One region of the Pseudomonas sp. CAU 1711 genome, then DNA from elsewhere that is predicted to be linked to it. Evidence: predicted binding sites of a transcription regulator. Region 1 holds the regulator's gene; each other region holds the start of a gene.

Region 1 (5,066 bases):
GCCTGCTGCTGGCGCACCTGGCACATGCGATCAAGACCCCGGCCGTCGAGCCGCTGGAGGAGGGCGGGGTGATCGCCCTGGTCGGCCCGGCCGGCATGGGCAAGACCACCACCCTGGCCAAGCTGGCCGCGCGCTATGTGCTGAAGTACGGCGCGCAGAGCATCGCCCTGGTCAGCATGGACAGCTTCCGCATCGGCGCCCAGGAGCAGATCAAGACTCTCGGCCGCATCCTCAACGTGCCGGTGACCCAGGTCGAGCCGGGCCAGTCGCTGGCCCAGGCCCTGGCACCGCTGGCGCGCAAGCGCGTGGTGCTGGTCGACACCGCCGGCCTGCCGGGCAACGACCCGGCCCTGCGCCTGCAGCTGGACAGCCTGGCCGCCCGCGGCATCAAGGCCAAGAGCTATCTGGTGCTGGCCGCCACCAGCCAGGCCCAGGTACTCAAGGCCGCCTATCACAGTTACAAGCGCTGCGGCCTGGCCGGGTGCATCCTGAGCAAGGTGGACGAGGCGGCCAATCTGGGCGAGGTGCTGGGGCTGGCTATCAGCCAGCATCTCCCGGTAGCCTATCTGGCGGATGGGCCGAAGATTCCGGACGATCTGCAGGTGCCGCGCAGCCATCAGCTGGTGAGCCGCGCGGTGAGTCTGCAGGTCGCCGAGGACCCCTGCGAGGAGGCCATGGCCGACCTCTTTGCCGATCTCTATCACCCGCGTCGCGCGGGCTAGGGCAGGCGCCGGCGGACAAGGCGTTCTAGTGTGTAGGAAAGGGTCGGTGTAGTTGCCCGACCAGCCCAGACCAGGCAAGACAAGGTAAGAGAAGAACATGGGTAGTATGCATCCCGTACAGGTGATCGCGGTGACTGGCGGCAAGGGCGGCGTCGGCAAGACCAACGTGTCGGTGAATCTGTCGCTGGCCCTGGCCGACCTCGGTCGGCGGGTCATGCTGATGGACGCCGACCTGGGTCTGGCCAACGTCGACGTGCTGCTCGGCCTCAGCCCCAAACGCACCCTGGCCGACGTGATCAACGGCGAGTGCGACCTCAAGGATGTGCTGATCCAGGGGCCCGGCGGCATCCGCATCGTGCCTGCTGCATCCGGCACCCAGAGCATGGTGCAGTTGTCGCCGGTGCAACATGCCGGCCTGATCCAGGCCTTCAGCGACATCAGCGACAACCTCGACGTGCTGGTGATCGACACCGCCGCCGGCATCGGCGACGGCGTGGTCAGCTTCGTGCGCGCCGCCCAGGAGGTGCTGGTGGTGGTCTGCGACGAGCCGACCTCGATCACCGACGCCTACGCGCTGATCAAACTGCTCAACCGCGACTTCGGCCTGAGCCGCTTCCGCGTGCTGGCCAACATGGCCCACAGCCCGCAGGAAGGGCGCAACCTCTTTGCTAAACTGACCAAAGTAACCGACCGTTTCCTCGATGTGGCTTTGCAGTATGTAGGCGCAGTTCCCTACGACGAGTCCGTCCGCAAGGCCGTGCAGAAACAACGCGCGGTGTACGAAGCCTTCCCGCGCTCGAAATGCGCACTGGCGTTCAAGGCGATCGCCCAGAAAGTCGACAGCTGGCCGCTTCCGGCCAACCCGCGCGGCCATCTGGAGTTCTTCGTCGAGCGCCTGGTGCAGCAGCCGGTCGCGGGGTCGGCCGTATGACAGCAGCCAGTGGACTTCGCATGTACAACAAGGCGCAGGCGCAGGATTCCCAGCATCAGCTGATCGAGCGTTATGCGCCGCTGGTCAAGCGCATCGCCTATCACCTGCTGGCCCGTCTGCCCGCCAGCGTGCAAGTCGACGATCTGATGCAGGCCGGCATGATCGGCCTGCTGGAGGCGGCCAAGAAATACGATGGCAGCAAGGGCGCCAGTTTCGAGACCTATGCCGGTATCCGCATCCGTGGCGCCATGCTCGACGAAGTGCGCAAGGGCGATTGGGCGCCGCGTTCGGTGCATCGCAACACCCGGATGGTCAGCGACGCCATCCGCGTTATCGAGGCGCGCACCGGAAGAGATGCTAAAGATCAAGAGGTTGCGGCCGAACTCCAATTGAGTCTCGAGGATTACTACGGCATTCTTGGCGACACTTTGGGCAGCCGCCTGTTCAGCTTCGACGACCTGATGCAGGACGGCGAGCATGGCGGTCTGCAGGAGGACAGCAGCAGCCATTCCGGCCCTCTGCACGGGCTGGTGGACGAACGCTTCCAGTCGGCGCTGGCCGAGGCCATCGCCAATCTGCCGGAGCGTGAACGGCTGGTGCTGTCGCTTTACTACGATGAAGAACTGAATCTGAAGGAAATCGGCGAGGTTCTGGGGGTCAGCGAGTCCCGGGTCAGCCAGTTGCACAGTCAGTGCGCCGCACGTTTGCGGGCACGGTTGAGCGAGTGGCGGGCCAGCTGACGCGGAGCCGGTTTCATGATTTGCGGCGCCGCCGGGCCACCGGCGGCGTTTAGGACTGTACGGAGGTCGACTTGGACAAGAACATGAAAATCCTCATCGTTGACGATTTCTCGACGATGCGACGGATCATCAAGAACCTCCTGCGCGATCTGGGGTTCACCAACACCGCAGAGGCCGACGACGGCAACACCGCGCTGCCCATGTTGCAGAGCGGCAGCTTCGACTTTCTGGTGACCGACTGGAACATGCCCGGCATGACCGGCATCGATCTGCTGCGCGCGGTACGCGCGGACGAGCGCCTGAAGACTCTGCCGGTGCTGATGGTCACCGCCGAGGCCAAGCGCGAGCAGATCATCGAAGCGGCCCAGGCCGGGGTGAACGGCTATGTGGTCAAGCCGTTCACGGCCCAGGTGCTGAAGGAGAAGATCGAGAAGATCTTCGAACGGGTTAACGGCTGATGTACGCCGCGAGGGCGCTATGGCACACGACGATTCACACCTGGGCGAACTCGAGTCGACCCTGAAACAGCACGCCACCCAGTTGGTCGAGAGTCTGGAGAAGGGGCGTTTCGGCGAAGCCGTGGGCCTGATACATGAGCTGAACAAGGCTCGTGATAATGGTTTGTATCAGGAGATCGGCAAGCTCACCCGCGAGCTGCACAACGCGATAGTCAATTTCCAGATCGACCCGCGCAATCCGCATGCGCAGGAGATCTCGCAGATCACCGACGCCACCGAGCGGCTGTCCTACGTGGTGCAGATGACCGAGAAGGCGGCCAATCGCACTATGGACCTGGTCGAGCAGAGCGCGCCGCTGGTCAACGACCTGGGCGACGAGGCCAAGAGCCTGGCCAGCGATTGGGGCAGGTTCATGCGTCGCGAGATGGACGCCGACGCCTTTCGCGATCTGGCCAAGCGCATCGAACTGTTCCTCGCCCGCAGCGAGCGCGACAGTCAGAAGCTCTCCGGCCACTTGAACGACATCCTGCTGGCGCAGGACTTCCAGGATCTGACCGGACAGGTGATCAAGCGCGTGACCCAGTTGGTCACCGAGGTCGAGCGCGATCTGCTCAAGCTGATGCTGATGGCCAGTCATGTCGACCGCTTCGCCGGTATCGAGCACGACATGGAGGCGCTTCGCGCCGAGCAGCTACAACAAAAAGAGCCTTCCAAAGGTGAAGGTCCGCAGATACATGCCGATAAGCGTGAAGACGTCGCTGCCAGTCAGGACGATGTCGACGATCTGCTGTCCAGCCTTGGATTTTAGGGCTCTAACAGAGCCTCTGGAGCGCACCGATGAGCTTCGACGCCGATGAAGAAATCCTCCAGGACTTCCTGGTAGAGGCCGGCGAAATTCTCGAACAGCTGTCCGAGCAACTGGTCGAGCTGGAAAGCCGGCCGGAAGACATGGACCTGCTCAACGCCATCTTCCGCGGCTTCCATACCGTCAAGGGCGGCGCGGGTTTCCTCCAGCTCAACGAGCTGGTGGAGTGCTGCCATATCGCGGAAAACGTCTTCGACATCCTGCGCAAGGGCGAGCGGCACGTCACTCCCGAGCTGATGGACGTGGTGTTGCAGGCCCTGGACGCGGTCAACGAGATGTTCGGCCAGGTGCGCGAGCGTACCGAGCCGACGCCGGCCTCGCCCGCGCTGCTGGCCGCGCTGTCGCGTCTGGCCGAGCCGGAGAGTGCCGATGAAGCGGCTGCCGTTGTCGCGGCCGAGCCAGAGCCCGAGCCTGAGCCGGAACCCGAAGACCCGGCCTCCGGCGATATCACCGACAGCGAGTTCGAGCAGTTGCTGAATGCCATAGGCGAGCAGCCCGCGGCCGAGGCGCCAGCCCCCGCGGGTGGCGGCGACGATATCACCGACGACGAGTTCGAGGCGCTGCTGGATCAGCTGCACGGCAAGGGCAAGTTCAGCGGCCCGGCCGAGGAGCCGGCGCCGGCGGCCAAGCCTGCGGCCGCACCCGCCGCTGCGGCGGGCGGTGGCGACGAGATCACCGACGACGAGTTCGAGGCGCTGCTGGACCAGTTGCACGGCAAGGGCAAGTTCACTGGCCCGGCCGAAGAGCCGGCCCCTGTCGCCAAACCTGTGGCCGCACCCGCCGCTGCGGCGGGCGGTGGTGACGAGATCACCGACGACGAGTTCGAGGCGCTGCTGGACCAGTTGCACGGCAAGGGCAAGTTCACTGGCCCGGCCGAAGAGCCGGCCCCTGTCGCCAAACCTGCGGCCGCACCCAAGCCTGCGGCCGCCGCGCCGGCCAAGAAGCCCGAGGCGAAGAAGGCCGAGCCGGCCAAGCCGGTCGCCAAGCCGGAGCCGGCGAAGGCGCCTGCAGCGGCCGCCGCGCCGGCTGCCGCAGGCGGTGGCGCCAGCGAAGTGGAAACCACGGTGCGGGTCGACACCGCGCGCCTGGACGAGATCATGAACATGGTCGGCGAGCTGGTACTGGTGCGTAACCGCCTGGTGCGCCTGGGGCTGAACAGCGAAGACGAGGCCATGGCCAAGGCCGTGTCCAACCTCGACGTGGTCACCGCCGACCTGCAGACCGCGGTGATGAAGACCCGCATGCAGCCGATCAAGAAGGTCTTCGGCCGCTTCCCGCGTCTGGTGCGCGACCTGGCGCGCAACCTGAAGAAGGAAATCAACCTGGAGCTGGTCGGCGAAGAGACCGATC
Region 2 (5,066 bases), on a different contig from region 1:
GCCTACGGCGCCTTCCTGTCGTTCGCGCAGACCGACATCAAGCGCCTGGTGGCCTACTCCAGCGTGTCGCACATGGGCTTCGTGCTGATCGCCATCTACTCCGGCAGCCACATCGCCCTGCAGGGCGCGGTGGTGCAGATGATGGCCCACGGCCTGTCCGCCGCCGCCCTGTTCATCCTCTGCGGTCAGCTCTACGAGCGCCTGCACAGCCGCGACTTCCGCGACATGGGCGGCATCTGGGCGCGCATGCCCTGGCTGCCGGGCGTCAGCCTGTTCTTCGCCGCCGCCGCCCTCGGCCTGCCGGGCACCGGCAACTTCGTCGGCGAATTCCTGATCCTGGTCGGCAGCTTCCCGGCCGCGCCCTGGGTAGTGGTGCTGGCCGCCACCGGCCTGGTGTTCGGTTCGGTCTATGCCCTGGCGATGATCCACCGCGCCTACTTCGGCCCGGCTAAGTCGGACGAGCCGCTGCAGGGCCTCAAGGCCCGCGAGCTGTCCATGGTGCTGGGCCTGGCCGTGCTGCTGATCCTCCTCGGCGTCTACCCACAGCCGGTGCTCGACACCTCGGCCGCCAGCATGCACGGCGTGCAGCAGTGGTTCAGCGGCGCCCTCACTCAACTCGCTTCGGTCCGGTAATCACGCGCCATGGAACTGACGACTCAACACTTCATCGCGCTGCTGCCGCTGCTGGTCACCAGCGCCACCATCATCCTGGTGATGCTCGCCGTCGCCTGGAAGCGCAACCACGACCTGACTTTCGTCCTCTCGGTGCTGGGCCTCAACCTGGCGCTGCTGTCGGTGATTCCGGCCCTGGAAGTGACGCCGATCCAGGTCACCCCGCTGCTGCTGGTGGACAAGTTCGCCTGCTACTACATGGCCCTGGTGCTGGCCGCCACCCTGGCCTGCACCACCCTGATCCACGCCTACCTGGGCGGTGAGTCGGGCCGCCAGGGTTATCCGGGCAACCGCGAAGAGCTGTATCTGCTGATGCTGCTGTCGGCCGCCGGCGGCCTGGTGCTGGTCAGCTCCCAGCATCTGGCCGGCCTGTTCATCGGCCTGGAACTGCTGTCGGTGCCGACCTACGGCATGATCGCCTACGCCTTCTTCAACAAGCGCTCGCTGGAGGCCGGCATCAAGTACATGGTGCTGTCGGCCGCCGGCAGCGCCTTCCTGCTGTTCGGCATGGCCCTGCTCTACGCCGAGTCCGGCAGCCTGAGCTTCGCCGGCATCGGCGCCAAGCTGGCGGCCGACGGACTGCCCAGCCTGATCGCGCAGATCGGCATCGGCATGATGCTGATCGGCCTGGCCTTCAAGCTGTCGCTAGTGCCCTTCCACCTGTGGACGCCGGATGTCTACGAGGGCGCCCCGGCGCCGGTCGCCGCCTTCCTGGCCACCGCCAGCAAGGTCGCGGTGTTCGCCGTGCTGCTGCGCCTGTACCAGATATCCCCGGTCACCGCCGGCGGCTGGCTGGAGGGCCTGCTCAGCGCGCTGGCCATCGCCTCGATCCTGTTCGGCAACCTGCTGGCGCTGCTGCAGAACAACCTCAAGCGCCTGCTCGGCTACTCGTCCATCGCCCACTTCGGCTACCTGCTGATCGCCCTGATCGCCAGCAAGGGCCTGGCGGTGGAGGCCATCGGCGTGTACCTGGCCACCTATGTGCTGACCAGCCTGGGCGCGTTCGGCGTGATCACTCTGATGTCCACGCCCTACAGCGGCCGCGATGCCGACGCCCTGTACGAGTACCGCGGCCTGTTCTGGCACCGTCCGTACCTGACCGCCGTGCTCACCGTGATGATGCTGTCGCTGGCCGGCATTCCCCTCACGGCGGGCTTTATCGGCAAGTTCTACGTGGTCGCCGCCGGCGTGCAGGCGCAGCAGTGGTGGCTGCTCGGCGCCCTGGTGCTGGGCAGCGCCATCGGCGTGTTCTACTACCTGCGGGTCATGGTCACCCTGTTCCTGGTCGAGCCCAACCTCAAGCGCCACGACGCGCCGTTCAACTGGGGCCAGCGCGCCGGCGGCATGATGCTGCTGTTCGTCGCCCTGCTCGCCTTCTTCCTCGGCGTCTACCCGCAGCCGCTGCTGGAGCTGGTACAGCAGGCCGGGCTGGTGGCCGTCGCCCACTGAGCGGCCGGCCCGATACAAAAAACGCCACGACTCGGCAAACGAGTCGTGGCGTTTTTGCTTATATGAACTTAAGCGGCTCTGCAGCATGCCGCGCGGGGCAAGGTATCGGCCTAGGCCAAGCCGGAGCGGATCGCTCGGCGCGGACACAGGCAACCCGTGCGAAATTCCGAACCCCATGTGCATGATTCTTGCCTAGGGGCTCATGAGCGGCTCAATATGCTCGCAAACAGTCAAGTATCCGCCGCTCGCTCCGATACATGACGTAGCAGTCTGAACTCATAAGGACCCGCCCATGCTGTCGCGCCTGTCCATCCAGTGGAAAATCACCCTGCTCGCCGGCCTCTGCCTGCTGGCCATAGTGACCTTGCTGGTGGGCGCCTCGCTCTACCAGTCCACCCACAGCGCCGCCCTGGTCAAAGCCTCCAGCTCGGCCATGCTGGAGGAGTCGGCGCGCCTGCGCATGGCCGCTCGTGGCGAGCTGCAGGGCATCCGCATCCAGCGCTACTTCATGGATGCCTACCAGTACGGCAAGGGCTTCTCGCGCCAGGTGCTGTTCCTCAAGGAGCAGGCGGAAAAGCGCTTCCTCGACGCCTTCGACCTGCGCGAGGACATGACCCGTCAGGTGCGCTCCGCGCTGGAGGCCAACCCCAACCTGCTCGGCCTCTACCTGGTGTTCGAGGCCAATGCGCTGGACGGCAAGGACGAGCTGTTCGCCGGCATGCCCGAGCTGGGCAGCAACGACAAGGGGCGCTTCTCGCTCTACTGGTCGCAGGGCACCCCGGGCACCCTGGAGTCCGAGTCGATGGACGAGGAGATGCTCGGCGACACCACCGCCGGCCCCAGCGGCACCCCCTACAACGCCTGGTACACCTGCCCCCGCGACAGCCGCATGGCCTGCGTGCTGGACCCCTACTTCGACGAGGTCAACGGCGAACAGGTGCTGATGACCAGCATCGCCTTCCCCCTCGAGCAGGGCGGCAAGGTCATCGGCGTGCTCGGCGTCGATATCAGCCTGGAGAGCCTGCAGCAGATCGCCGAGCAGGCCAACCGCGAGCTGTACGATGGTCAGGGCCATGTGAGCATACTCAGCCCGGCCGGCCTGTTGGCCGGGCATAGCCGCGACAGCAGCCAGCTGAGCAAGCCCCTGAAAAGCGTCTTCGTCGACCAGGGGGCCGAGATCACCGCCCTGCTGGCCGCCGGCAAGGCCGCATTCCTCGAGCACGAGGACGAACTGCGCGTGTTCGAGCCGCTGCTGCCGATCCCCGAGTCCAAGCCCTGGGGCGTGCTGCTGGAGGCTCCGCAGCAGGCCCTGCTCGGCCCGGCACTCAAACTGGAACGGCAGCTGGACGAGCGCCGTACCGGCGACACGGCCTTCTCCATCGGCCTCGCCCTGCTGGCCACATTCGCCGGCCTGCTGCTGATGTGGCTGACCGCGCGCGGCGTGACCCGGCCGATCCTGGGCGTGGCCGCCATGCTGCAGAACATCGCCAGCGGCGAGGGCGACCTGACTCGCCGCCTGGAGTACGCCAAGCACGACGAACTGGGTGAGCTGGCCGGCTGGTTCAACCGTTTCCTCGACAAGCTGCAACCGATCATCGCCGACGTGAAGCGCACGGTGCAGGACGCCCGCAGTACCGCCGACCAGTCCGCCGCCATCGCCAGCCAGACCAGCGATGGCATGCAGCAGCAGTTCCGCGAGGTGGAGCAGGTGGCCACCGCCTCCCAGGAAATGAGCGCCACGGCCCACGACGTGGCCAACAATGCCGCACAGGCCGCCGAGGCCGCCCGCGGTGCCGACGCCGCGACCCGCGAGGGCCTGGCGGTGATCGACCGCACTACCCTGTCCATCGAGCAGCTGGCCAGCGAACTGAACGCGGCCATGCACGAGGTGGAGAGCCTGGCCAGCAGCAGCGAGCAGATCGGTTCGGTGCTGGAGGTGATCCGCGCCATCGCCGAGCAGACCAACCTGCTGGCCCTCAACGCCGCCATCGAGGCGGCCCGCGCCGGCGAGGCCGGGCGCGGCTTCGCCGTGGTCGCCGACGAGGTGCGCAACCTGGCCAAGCGCACCCAGGACTCGGTGGAGGAAATCCGCCAGGTGATCGAGAACCTGCAGAGCGGAACCCGCGACGTGGTCGGTTCCATGCACAGCAGCCACAAGCAGGCGCAGGGCAGCGTCGAGCTGGTCGAGCAGGCGGTGGCGGCACTGCGCCGCATCGGCGACGCGGTGGGCGTGATCAACGACATGAACCTGCAGATCGCCTCGGCCGCCGAGGAACAGAGCGCGGTGGCCGAGGAGGTCAACCGCAACGTGGCCAGTATCCGCGATGTCACCGAGGCGCTGTCCGGCCAGGCCGACGAGTCGGCGCGGGTCAGCCAGAGCCTGAACAGCCTGGCCAACCACCAGCAGGGGCTGATGGATCAGTTCCGCGTCTGATCGCTCATCCAGCGCCCCGCTCGGGGCGCTGGCGTCATCCGTCCGCGCCCCTGGCGCCTCGTCCCTTGCCCCGTTGCAGAGCGGCCGCTAGGCTGCGCGCAGTTATCTGCAAGAGACTTCGCCCATGTTCAATATCGCCCTCATCGCCGGCTCCAGCCGCACCGGCAGCCAGTCCGCCAAGGTCGCCCGCTATCTCCGCCAACGCCTGATCGAACTGGGCCTGACCAGCACCGAGCAGAGCAGCCTGCTCGATCTCGGCGAGCGCGCCCTGCCGCTGTGGCCGGCCGACGACAAGGGCCCCTGGGCCGAGTACCGCCAGCAGTTGGCGGCCGCCGACGCGCTGGTGGTGATAGCCCCGGAATGGAACGGCATGGCCTGCCCGGCGGTGAAGAACTTCTTCCTCTACGCCAGCAAGGCCGAACTGGCGCACAAGCCGGCGCTGCTGGTGGGGGTGTCCTCCGGCATCGGCGGCGCCTACCCGATCAGCGAGCTGCGCGCCTCCGGTTACAAG
Region 3 (5,066 bases), on a different contig from region 1:
GTGGCCGCCGAGCATGCCGGCATCCGCCCACTGCTGCTGCTGAACAAGGCCGACCTGATCGACGACGAGAATGCACCGCACGTGGAGGGGCTGATCGACACCTACCGCCAGCTCGGCTACGAGCTGCAGGAAGTCTCGGCGCGCCAGGGCGGCGGCATGCAGCAGTTGCAGGCGCGCCTGGACGGCCATGTCAGCGTGTTCGTCGGCCAGTCCGGGGTGGGCAAGTCTTCGCTGGTCAACAGCCTGCTGCCGGGCGTGGACACCCGGGTCGGCGAGCTGTCGGAGGTCACCGGCAAGGGCACCCATACCACCACCACGGCGCGCCTGTTCCACTTCCCCGGCGGCGGCGAGCTGATCGACTCGCCCGGCATTCGCGAGTTCGGCCTGGTGCATGTCAGCCGGGACGACGTCGAGGCCGGTTTCATCGAGTTCCGCGACCTGCTCGGCACCTGTCGCTTCCGCGACTGCAAGCACGACCGCGAGCCCGGCTGCGCCCTGCTCCAGGCCCTGGAGGAGGGGCGCATCCAGCCGCAGCGCATGGCCAGCTACCGGCATATCCTGGCCAGCCTGCCCGAACCCGAGTACTGATACGAAGAGGCCGCGACAAGCGCGGCCTCCTTCACTCGCGGGGCTGGTCGATCTGCAGGGTGCCGTCCTCGAAGATGTTCAGGCGCCGGCGCAGCTCGGCCGGCTGCGCCGGCTCGCCCGGCACACCAGCGTCCTGGCCGGGCGCGCTCGCCTCGGTGGGCGCCGCAGGCTCCGCGGGCTCGCCCAGGCCATCGCCATCCTGCTCGCCCTCGATGGCACGCTGGGCCTTCTTGGTCAGCACTATGATGTCGATGCGTCGGTTCACCGGGTTGAGCGGGTCGTTGCGGTCGAACAGCGCCGAGGAGGCGTACCCCACCACCCGCGCCACCCGCTCGTCCGGGTAGCCGCCGGCGACCAGGGTGCGCCGCGCCGCGTTGGCGCGATTGGCCGACAACTCCCAGTTGCCGAACTCGCCGCTGCCGGCGAAGGGCTTGGCGTCGGTGTGGCCGCTGACGCTGATCTTGTTCGGCACCGCCTTGATGGTCTCGGCAAGGATCAGCAGGATGTCCTCGAAATAGGGCTGCAGGCGCGCGCTGCCGAGGTCGAACATGGGCCGGTTCTCGGCGTCCATGATCTGGATGCGCAGGCCGTCCTGGGTGATCTCGAAGAGGATCTGGTCCTTGAACTTCTGCAGCTCGGGGTTCTCGTCGACCTTGGTCTGCAGCTCCTGCAGCAGCAGCTCCAGCCGTTCGCGCTCGACCTGTTCGGCCAGGCTCTCGGCCTGCTCCTTGTCGATCGCGGCCTGCTGGTCGGACTCGGAGTCCACCGTCGCGTCGGCGGCGTCCGGGGCATCCTTCATCTCCGGATTGAGGGTGCGATCCGGCGCCGGCGTCGGCGTGCCGCCCAGGTCGATGACATAGGGACTGGCGCTCTCGGTGAAGCCGATGGGGTCCTGAAAATAACCGGAGATGGCCTTCTTCTGCTCGGGCGTGGCCGAGGACATCAGCCACATCACCAGGAAAAAGGCCATCATGGCGGTAGCGAAGTCGGCGAAGGCGATCTTCCAGGCGCCACCATGGTGGCCACCGGCGGTCTTCTTGACCCGCTTGACCAGTATCGGCTGATTGTTCTCCATGGCTCAGTCTTGGTCAGTTGCCACGCATGGCCTGTTCGAGCTCGGTGAAGCTCGGCCGATGCGCCGGCAGCAGCACCTTGCGCCCGAACTCCACGGCCAGGGTCGGCGGCATGCCGGATGCGGAAGCGACCAGGGTGGCCTTGATCGCCTCGTACAGGTTCAGTTCCTCCTTGGCATCGTGTTCCAGGGCGCCGGCCAGCGGCGCGAAGAAGCCGTAGGAGGCGAGGATGCCGAGGAAGGTACCGACCAGGGCGGTGGCCACCTTCTCGCCGATCTGCGCGTTGTCGGCGGTGGCCAGGATCGACATGGTGATCACGATGCCCAGCACCGCCGCCACGATACCCATGGCCGGCATGCCGTCGGCCACCTTGGCCACCGCGTGGGCCGGGTGTTCGAGCTCCTCCTTGAGGCTGGTGATCTCCATGTCGAAGAGGTTCTCCAGTTCATGGGGCGCCATGTTGCCGCTGGACATGATGCGCAGGTAGTCGCAGATGAAGGCGGTCATCTGCGCGTCCTTGAGAATGGCCGGATACTTGCTGAAGATCGGACTGGCGTTGGGGTCTTCGACATCGGCCTCGATGGCCATCATGCCCTCGCGCCGGCTCTTGTTGAGGATCTCGTAGAGCAGCTTGAGCACTTCCAGATAGAAGGCATGGGTGAAGCGGCTGCTGAACATCGCCAGCGACTTCTTGAACACCGTCATGAAGGCGCTGCTGGGGTTGGCCTGGAGGAAGGCACCGAGGGCCGCACCGCCGATGATCATGACCTCGAAGGGATGCACCAGGGCCATGAGCTTGCCACCGGACAGGATGAAGCCGCCAAAGACGCAGCCGAAAACTACCAGGATGCCGACGATCTTGATCATGAAAATTGAGCTTGCAGAGTCAGTCGAAAGGGTTATTTCAAACAACCCTTCTAATTATCGGAAGTATTGCGCCAGACTATAGGCAGTAAAGGCGAAAAGCCAGTTTGGCTCAACCCGCATGCCCCAATCCGAAAGCCCACCACGCACCCTGGAAGCCTGGCTCAAGCAGCTGGACGCGGCACGCCTGCCCGTCGCCAGTCGGCACCACGAAAACGTCAGGCGCGCGCTGCTGGACGGGCGCAAGTCGCTACGCGACATCGCCGAGTGCATGCAGGACAGCCCGAGCATAGTGCTGGCCATGCTGCGCGAGGCCAACCGCAGTGGTGGCAGCTTCGCCGAGCCGGCCGAGAGCCTGGAGATGGCCCTCAACCGCCTGGGCCTGAAACGCGCGGAAACACTCCTGCAGCAGATGACGGTGCTGGACGAGACGCAGATCCCCCTGCCGCTGCGCCAGCTGCAACTGGTCAGCCTGCACGCCTCGCAACAGGCCAGCGGCCTGTTCGCCGGGCGCCTGGCACGCCTGTGGCAGGAGATCCACTGGGGCAGCCTGCTGTTTCTCGCGCCCCTGTGGCCACTGGTGGCCAGCCAGCCACAGCTGTTCGAGGCCTGGGAGCAGCGCGTGCTGGGCCGTGGCGAGCCGGGCCCCAAGGTCGAGCGCGAGCTGCTCGGCGTACCGCTGTTGCAGCTGTGCCTGGCCCTGGCCCAGCACTGGCGCCTGCCCGAGTGGATAGTCCAGGGTTACCGCCTGCTGGTCGAGGATCGCCGGCGCCTGGTCAAGGCCCTGCACCTGGCCCGCGACAACCAGCACCCCCTGCACCAGCAGCAGATGCTCGACGCAGACCCGGCCCTGCGCCGCTGGCTGACCCAGCCGGGCAACAGCATCCTGCTGGCCAACGGCCTGGCCCTCTCCAGCCACCACAACTGGCGCTGCGAACACCACCTGCGCTGGCAACGCCTGGCCGGCCTGTATCTGCAGACCGCCCTGCCCGACTTGCAGCAGTTGATCCATCAGCAGGCCGCGCAGAGCGCGCGCAGGCACGAGGCGAACGGCCTCTGGCACCCGGCCGAGGCCCTGCTCTGGCCCTGGGACGCCTGTCGCCTGCAGCGCCAGCGCCCGGCCCCTGCGCCCAAGGCCAATGCCGCCCTGGAGCAGTGGAAGCAGCACTGCGCGCGCCTGCTGGCCCAGCCCTCGCCCTTCGCCAACGTGCTGCAGCTGACCGCCTGCGCCGGCCAGGCCCTGCAGGCCGCCGGCATGAGCCGGCTGCTGGTGCTGCTGGCCGACCGCACTCACAGCCGCCTGCTGGCCCAGCAAGCGATCGGACTACCCGCGACGGCGGCGCAGCTGCGCCTGGACCCGGCGCAGAGCCAGGTATTGCGCCGCCTGCTGGCGGAGCCGGGGCAACTGCGCCTGACGCCGGCCAACCTGGCGCAGGTCTCTGCCCTGCTGCCGGGTAGCCTCAAGGCCCTGTTCGACGGCGAGCACCTGCTGCTGCGCTCCATCGCCAGCAATGGCCGGGTGGTGATGCTGCTGGTGGCCGACCAGGGCGGCGGCGAATTCGGCGCCACCGGCGTGCAGGCCTTCGGCAAAACCGTGCAATGCATCGAGCGAGCCCTGGCGACCTTTGCCCGCCGCGGCATGTAGGGTCTGTTGTCGTTTCGGCGCACGCCGCGTTGCAGCGAAAAATCTCGCCAGGCTAGGCGCGGGACGCAGGTAATGGTGATCCCTTGCCAAGTCCCGCAACGACGCATGGCGAGATTTTCCGCGCAACCCGCAGGGACGGGCCAGTTTTTGCGCGGAACGTCGTTACTCGACGGATCATTTGGGCGACCAAACTTCCCGTCTCGCGCCTAGCTCCGCGCAAAAACTGGCTCCGTCGCGGTCGCGGCGAAACGGCAACAGACCCTAACCTTTCCGCTACAATCCGCCTCTTTACTCGCCCTGGAGGCTCCATGTCCGCCTTCTCCGACCTGCCGCTGGTGATCGAGCCGGCCGAACTGGCCACACGCCTGTCCGCCGCCGAGCTGATCCTGGTCGACCTCAGCTCCGCCGCCCGCTATGCCGAGGGGCATATCCCCGACGCGCGCTGGGTCGACGGCAAGCGCACCCAGCTGGGCCAGCCGCCGGCGCCCGGCCTGCTGCCGGAACTGGCGCAACTCGAAGCGCTGTTCGGCGAGCTGGGTCACCGGGCGGATGCGGTCTATGTGGTCTACGACGACGAAGGCGGCGGCTGGGCCGGGCGCTTCATCTGGCTGCTCGACGTGATCGGCCATGGCCGCTACCACTTCCTCAACGGCGGCCTGCAGGCCTGGATGAGCGAAGGCCGCGAACTGAGCCAGGCCGTGCCGGCGCAGGCACGCGGCAGCGCCAGCCTGACCCTGCACGACGAGCCCAGCGCCAGCCGCGCCTATCTGCAGAGCCGCCTGGGCGCCGCCGACCTGGCGGTGTGGGACGCCCGCGCGCCGGACGAATTCAGCGGCGCGAAAGTGCTGGCCGCACGCGGCGGCCATGTACCGGGCGCGGTCAACTTCGAGTGGACC
Region 4 (5,066 bases), on a different contig from region 1:
CTGCGCTTGCTCGTCCGGCAGCAGCACCTCGAGGTTGGCGAACATGCCCGGCAGCAGCTTGCGTTCGGGATTGGGCAGCATGGCGCGGACCTGCAGGTTGCGCGTGCTTTCCTCGACCTTGGGGTTGAGCGCGGCGATCTCGCCCTCGAAGAACTCGCCCGGATAGGCGGCCACCGACAGGCGCACGCGCTGACCGATGGCCAGCTGCGGCACGGCCTGCTCCGGCAGGAAGAAGTCGACGTAGAGCCTGGACAGGTCCTGCAGGGTGGCGAAGGCGGTGCCGGGGCTGAGGTAGTCGCCGACATCCACCCGGCGGATGCCGATGGTGCCGGCGAAGGGGGCGAGGATGCGTTTCTTGTTCAGCTCGGCCTTGAGCTGGGTGACGCTGGCCTCGGCCTTGAGCAGTTCGGCGTTGAGGCGGTCGAACTCGCTCTTGGAGATCGCCTGGCGCTTGATCAGGTTCTGCCCGCGTTCGTACTCCACTCGGGCCAGGGCGCGCACCGCCTCGGCGGTGGCGAGGATGGCGCGCTCCACCTCGCTGTCCAGCTGCAGCAGCGGCTGGCCGAGGGCGACCTGCTCGCCGGACTGGAACAGCACCTGGTGTACGGTGCCCAGCACCTCGGCGGTGAGGTCCACGCCCTGGTAGGCCTTGAGTGTACCGATGGCCGGCAGGCGGCTCTGCCACTGGCGTTCAGTGGCCGTCACCGCGGTGACGCTGATGGCGGGTTGCGGCGCCGAGAACATCTCGGCCATCTGCATGAAGGAGAAGAACTTGTAGGCACCGAGAGCGGCCACCACGAGGATGACCGCGCCCAGCATGACGAGCATGCGGCGAAACAGCATATTCCAGTTCCTTGGCGAGGCGATGTGCGCCTGGGAATAAAAAAGAAGCCGGCACGTTAGTACCAGTTGACGGTTAAGTCAAAAAAAGCCGGTTGCAAAAAGTTGCCCCACTATTGTGGCGCATCGACTCGCGGGGAAAAACACACAGTTGACCGGCCAATAGGCACATCCCTGTGCCGCTTGAAAGGTTCAGGCGCCGAGCCGCCGGGTCACCGCGCTCAGCTCGCCGGACAGGCTGTGCAGGTTCTGGCTGGCGGCCTGGGTGCGTTCGACGTTTTCCTGGTTGGCGCTGGCGATGGCGGTGATCTCGGTGAGGTTGCGCGAGATGTCCTCGGCCACCGAGGTCTGCTCCTCGGCGGCGGTGGCGATCTGCCGGTTCATGTCGCGGATCGCCTCCACCGCGCCGGTGATGCGCTCCAGCATGGCGCCGGCCTCGGTCACCTGGGTCACGCCTTCCTCGCTGCGGCTCTGCCCGCTCTCGATGGCGCGTACCGCGTTGAGCGCGCCGGACTGCACGTTGTCGATGATCTGGTGGATCTCGGCGGTGGATTCGGCGGTGCGCTGGGCCAGGGTGCGCACCTCGTCGGCCACCACGGCGAAGCCGCGGCCCTGCTCGCCGGCGCGGGCCGCCTCGATGGCGGCGTTGAGGGCCAGCAGGTTGGTCTGCTCGGCGATGCCGCGGATCACCTCCAGCACCTTGCCGATGCGCCCGCTGTCGGCCTCCAGGCGGCGAATCACTTCGGCGGTGTTGGCGATCTCGCCGCGCATGCCGGTGATGGTCTGGATGGTCGACTCCATCACCTTGCCGCCCTGGCGTGCCGAGCCGTCGGCATCGTCGGCGGCGTGCGCGGCTTCGGCGGCATGGCGCGCCACCTCCTGGGCGGTGGCGGACATCTGGTTCATGGCGGTGGCGACCTGGTCGGTGCGCTCGAACTGCTCGTTGATGCCCTGGGTCATGCGCGAGGCGATCTGGTTCAGCTCGCCGCTGGCGTTGTCCAGGTTATCGCTGCTCTGGCGCAGGCTCTCGGTGGTGCCGGCGAGGAAGTCGCGCAGGGTGTTGGCGGCGATGGCCAGCAGGCCCAGCTCGTCGCGGCGGTTGGTCTCCACCCGCTGGCCGAACTGGCCATGGCTGAGCTGGTCGACGTGGCTGATCAGATGGCGGATCGGAATGATCAGGTGGCGGTTGACCAGCCACAGGCTGAACAGGGCGATCACCACGCTGGCGCCCAGCATGATCAGGGTGCCGAGCAGTATGGTGCGCTCGGCGTTGGCATTGATCCGTCCGGCCTGGCTGGCGCTCTGCTCGCGCAGATGTTCGACCAGTTCGCTCATCTGCTCGCTGGCGGCGCGGTCGATGCCCTTGACCGCGGCGTCGCCGGCCTTGGCATCGCCGCTGGCGGCGACGAAGGCGTCGCGGCCCTTGCGGTAGTTGGCGCCGAGGCTCTGGTGCTCGCTGCGCAGGCGCTCGACCTGGCCTCTCAGCGCGGCATCGTTCCTGGCCAGGTTGGACAGCTCGCCGAGTATGTCCTGCACCTTGCGTTCCTGGGCCTCGAACTGGCCCCAGTACTTGTTCAGGTTGTCGCTGTCCTGGCCGCGCAGCAGGACGTTCTTCCACTCCTGGACCTGGATCTTGAACTCGACGTTGGCCGAGTCGATCAGGCGGGCGGCCTGCAACGGGCCGTCGAGCAGGCCGCGATAGGCCTGCATGCCGCCGGAAAGGAAGCTGAAGCAGGCCAGGGCGGTGATCAGGATCAGCGCCAGGCTGCCGCCGAGCAGGGCGAGTATCTGCGCGCGCAGGGATTTTTGCAGGAACATAGGGGTGGCCTCGTGACGGGTGATAGCCTCCGGCGCCGAGGCGCCGGAATTGCGGATATCCCTATCGATCGGCGATGGCGCGCCGCTGGCATCGGCTGGCGATGCCCAACTCAGTATAGGTCGGCAGCAAGGTGCCGACCTTAAGCCTCGATCCCGGGTTTCTGCCGCGGGTCGCGCGCTCAGGCCAGGCGCAGGTGGTTGTCCCACAGCCCGGCCGGCAGCTGCAGCGCTTCGGCGACTATGCGCTCGCCGCGGCAGTGGTACAGGCGGCAGCGCCCCTGGCCGGAGGTGACCACGAAGCCGTCGCGCACCGCGCCGACGCCGGCGCAGTCCGGCAGCGGCACATCCAGCAGCAGCTCGCTGCTGTCCAGGTGCCAGACGAAGAAGCGGTTGCCGCGCGGCGCGGTCAGCGCCAGCAGGCGCAGCTCGTCGTGGATCGCCAGACTGGCGGTGTACTGGCTCATCGCCGCACGTTGCGCCTCGCCCAGGGGGAAGGGCTGGAACGGCTGGCCGGGACGCTTGATCGCCAGCAGCGGCACCTTGTCCAGCGGGTCGCCCTGATACTGCTGGCCGGACACCAGGGTGCCGTCGGCGGCCACGGCCAGGTGACGCACGCTGTTCATCCGCTCGGGCAGCCGCTCCTTGCTGATCAGCCGGCCGTCGCGGTGCATCAGCACCAGGCTCGGCTCCATGGCGTCGAGGTTCATCATCACCCGGCTGTCGGCCTCGGTGCGGATGCCGCCGTTGGCCACCACCAGCGACTCGCCGCCGGGCAGCCAGAGCAGCTGGTGCGGGCCGACGCCGTGGCTGCTGTGCTCGCCCTCGCGCACCAGTTGCCGGCCCTGCAGGCGATAGACGCCGAGCACGCCGCGGCCGGGCTCGGAGGTGTCGTTCTCGGTGGCGTAGAACCACTCGCCGCTGCGGTGGAACAGGCCGTGGCCGTAGAAATGGCGATCCGCCGGGGTGACCAGGGTCTGCAGCAGGCGGCCGTCGCGGGTATCGATCAGGTAACTCTCACGGCTCGGCCGGCGGCCGACGAACAGCGCCAGCGGCAGCTGCGGGTGCGCCGCCACGTCGTGACAGCGCTCGCTCACCCGGGTGGCGAACACCCGGCTGCCGTCCAGGCGATAACCCACGGCGTAATGCCGGCCGTCGCTGTCGTCGCGGGCCGACAGCAGCAGCGGCTGGGCGCCGTGACCGAGCCACTGCCAAGCGCCGAGGGCTCCGGCGGCCAGGCCCAGGCCACCGAGGCCGAGGAGGGTTCTGCGCTGCATTTCAGTCGCCGTCGTGGGCGTTGAAGCCCAGCTGCACGCCGAGCGCCTTGGCCAGCTCGCCACCCTGCAGGCGGTGCAGCTGATCGAGGCTGTCGTAGAAGGCGTTCAGTTCGGCGCGGCCGGCCTCCTCGGCCAGCAGCTCGCCCAGGGGGCGCTGCAGGGCGGCCAGCTGCTGGCGGGTGGCGGCATATTGCCGGTCGATCCGCGCGGCCAGTTCGCCCTGGTCGGCGTCGAGCAGGGTACGCAGGCCATCCTGGTCGGCCCCCAGCCACAGGCGCTCGGCGCTGCCCAGGGCGGCGGCCAGGCTGGCCAGGCTGGCGCTGCTGCGCCAGAACTCGGCCTGGTAGGGTTGCGGCACGCCCTTGCCTTGCCGGCCGAGGGCGGTGCCGAGTTTCTTCTTCAGTCCGTCGATGCCGCTCACCTGGGTGCGCAGCAGTTCGGTCACCGCCTCGGCCGCCTCGGCATAGCGCGCGTTGGGGAAGTGCTTGAGCTGGGCGGCCATGCCGTCGTCGCCCTGCCACAGACCGAGCACTGCGCCGGAGAGCTTCTGCTGGTGTTCGCCGATGGCGGCGAGCAGCGGGCAGTAGCGGGCCTTCTGCGCCGCGTCGGAGAGGTCGATGGCGGCATCGAACAGCACGTATTCGTAGGCGCTCAGGCCCTGCACCACCACGCTGGCCTTCTCCACGTCGGCCTGAGTCAGTTGCGGCTTGCTCTTCAGCAGGGCCTCGACCTGGCGCTGCACCAGGTTCTTCTTGTCCGGCCAGAACTGCACCTGCCAGGCGCGGTTGCCCTCGGCCAGCGGACCGACCAGCAGCGGCTGCAGGGCCGCCCAGCTGGCGACGTCGGCGAGGAAGGCCTGCTGCGCGGCGCCCAGGTCCTGACTGCCGGCGCAGAAGGCCCTGGCGCTCTCGGCCAGTTGCCGGTTGGAATTGTCCCAGGCGCCATAGGCCGGCAGCAGCACGCCGTCGGTCAGGGCGCTGCTGGCCTGCTGTTGCGGGTCCTGCGGGGCGCAGGCGGCGAGGCCGAGGGCGAGCAGGGCGATGGCGAGGGGCGAGCGGATCATGCCGGGCTCCTTAGAGTGAGTTGAGGAAGGCCAGCAGCGCGTCGCGCTCGCCGGCAGCGAAGTCGACCACG

The links. Region 1 encodes FliA, which starts transcription of late flagellar genes. Its sites were predicted from a motif close to CTAAAGTTTNNNNNNNNNNNGCCGNTAA; they were not measured.
Region 2: a site for FliA is predicted at 2,351-2,378, ahead of AAFN46_RS06435 (methyl-accepting chemotaxis protein). Genes of this name have one in related genera too.
Region 3: a site for FliA is predicted at 2,583-2,610, ahead of motA (flagellar motor stator protein MotA). Genes of this name have one in related genera too.
Region 4: a site for FliA is predicted at 2,776-2,803, ahead of AAFN46_RS11105 (methyl-accepting chemotaxis protein). Genes of this name have one in related genera too.

What each region holds. Positions count from the first base shown of each region.
Region 1 is NZ_JBDQQT010000012.1:130,301-135,366, forward strand. Features, by position in the region: gene flhF (flagellar biosynthesis protein FlhF) at 1-722, shown strand, start outside; gene fleN (flagellar synthesis regulator FleN) at 820-1,653, shown strand; gene fliA (RNA polymerase sigma factor FliA) at 1,650-2,393, shown strand; gene AAFN46_RS14995 (chemotaxis response regulator CheY) at 2,477-2,851, shown strand; gene AAFN46_RS15000 (protein phosphatase CheZ) at 2,871-3,659, shown strand; gene AAFN46_RS15005 (chemotaxis protein CheA) at 3,689-5,066, shown strand, end outside.
Region 2 is NZ_JBDQQT010000004.1:263,708-268,773, forward strand. Features, by position in the region: gene nuoM (NADH-quinone oxidoreductase subunit M) at 1-633, shown strand, start outside; gene nuoN (NADH-quinone oxidoreductase subunit NuoN) at 643-2,121, shown strand; gene AAFN46_RS06435 (methyl-accepting chemotaxis protein) at 2,414-4,555, shown strand; gene AAFN46_RS06440 (NAD(P)H-dependent oxidoreductase) at 4,680-5,066, shown strand, end outside.
Region 3 is NZ_JBDQQT010000001.1:64,635-69,700, reverse strand. Features, by position in the region: gene rsgA (small ribosomal subunit biogenesis GTPase RsgA) at 1-588, shown strand, start outside; gene motB (flagellar motor protein MotB) at 620-1,663, opposite strand; gene motA (flagellar motor stator protein MotA) at 1,677-2,528, opposite strand; gene AAFN46_RS00255 (HDOD domain-containing protein) at 2,647-4,170, shown strand; gene AAFN46_RS00250 (rhodanese-like domain-containing protein) at 4,479-5,066, shown strand, end outside.
Region 4 is NZ_JBDQQT010000008.1:134,948-140,013, reverse strand. Features, by position in the region: gene AAFN46_RS11110 (efflux RND transporter periplasmic adaptor subunit) at 1-843, opposite strand, end outside; gene AAFN46_RS11105 (methyl-accepting chemotaxis protein) at 1,033-2,658, opposite strand; gene AAFN46_RS11100 (DUF1513 domain-containing protein) at 2,838-3,932, opposite strand; gene AAFN46_RS11095 (imelysin family protein) at 3,934-4,995, opposite strand; gene AAFN46_RS11090 (di-heme oxidoredictase family protein) at 5,006-5,066, opposite strand, start outside.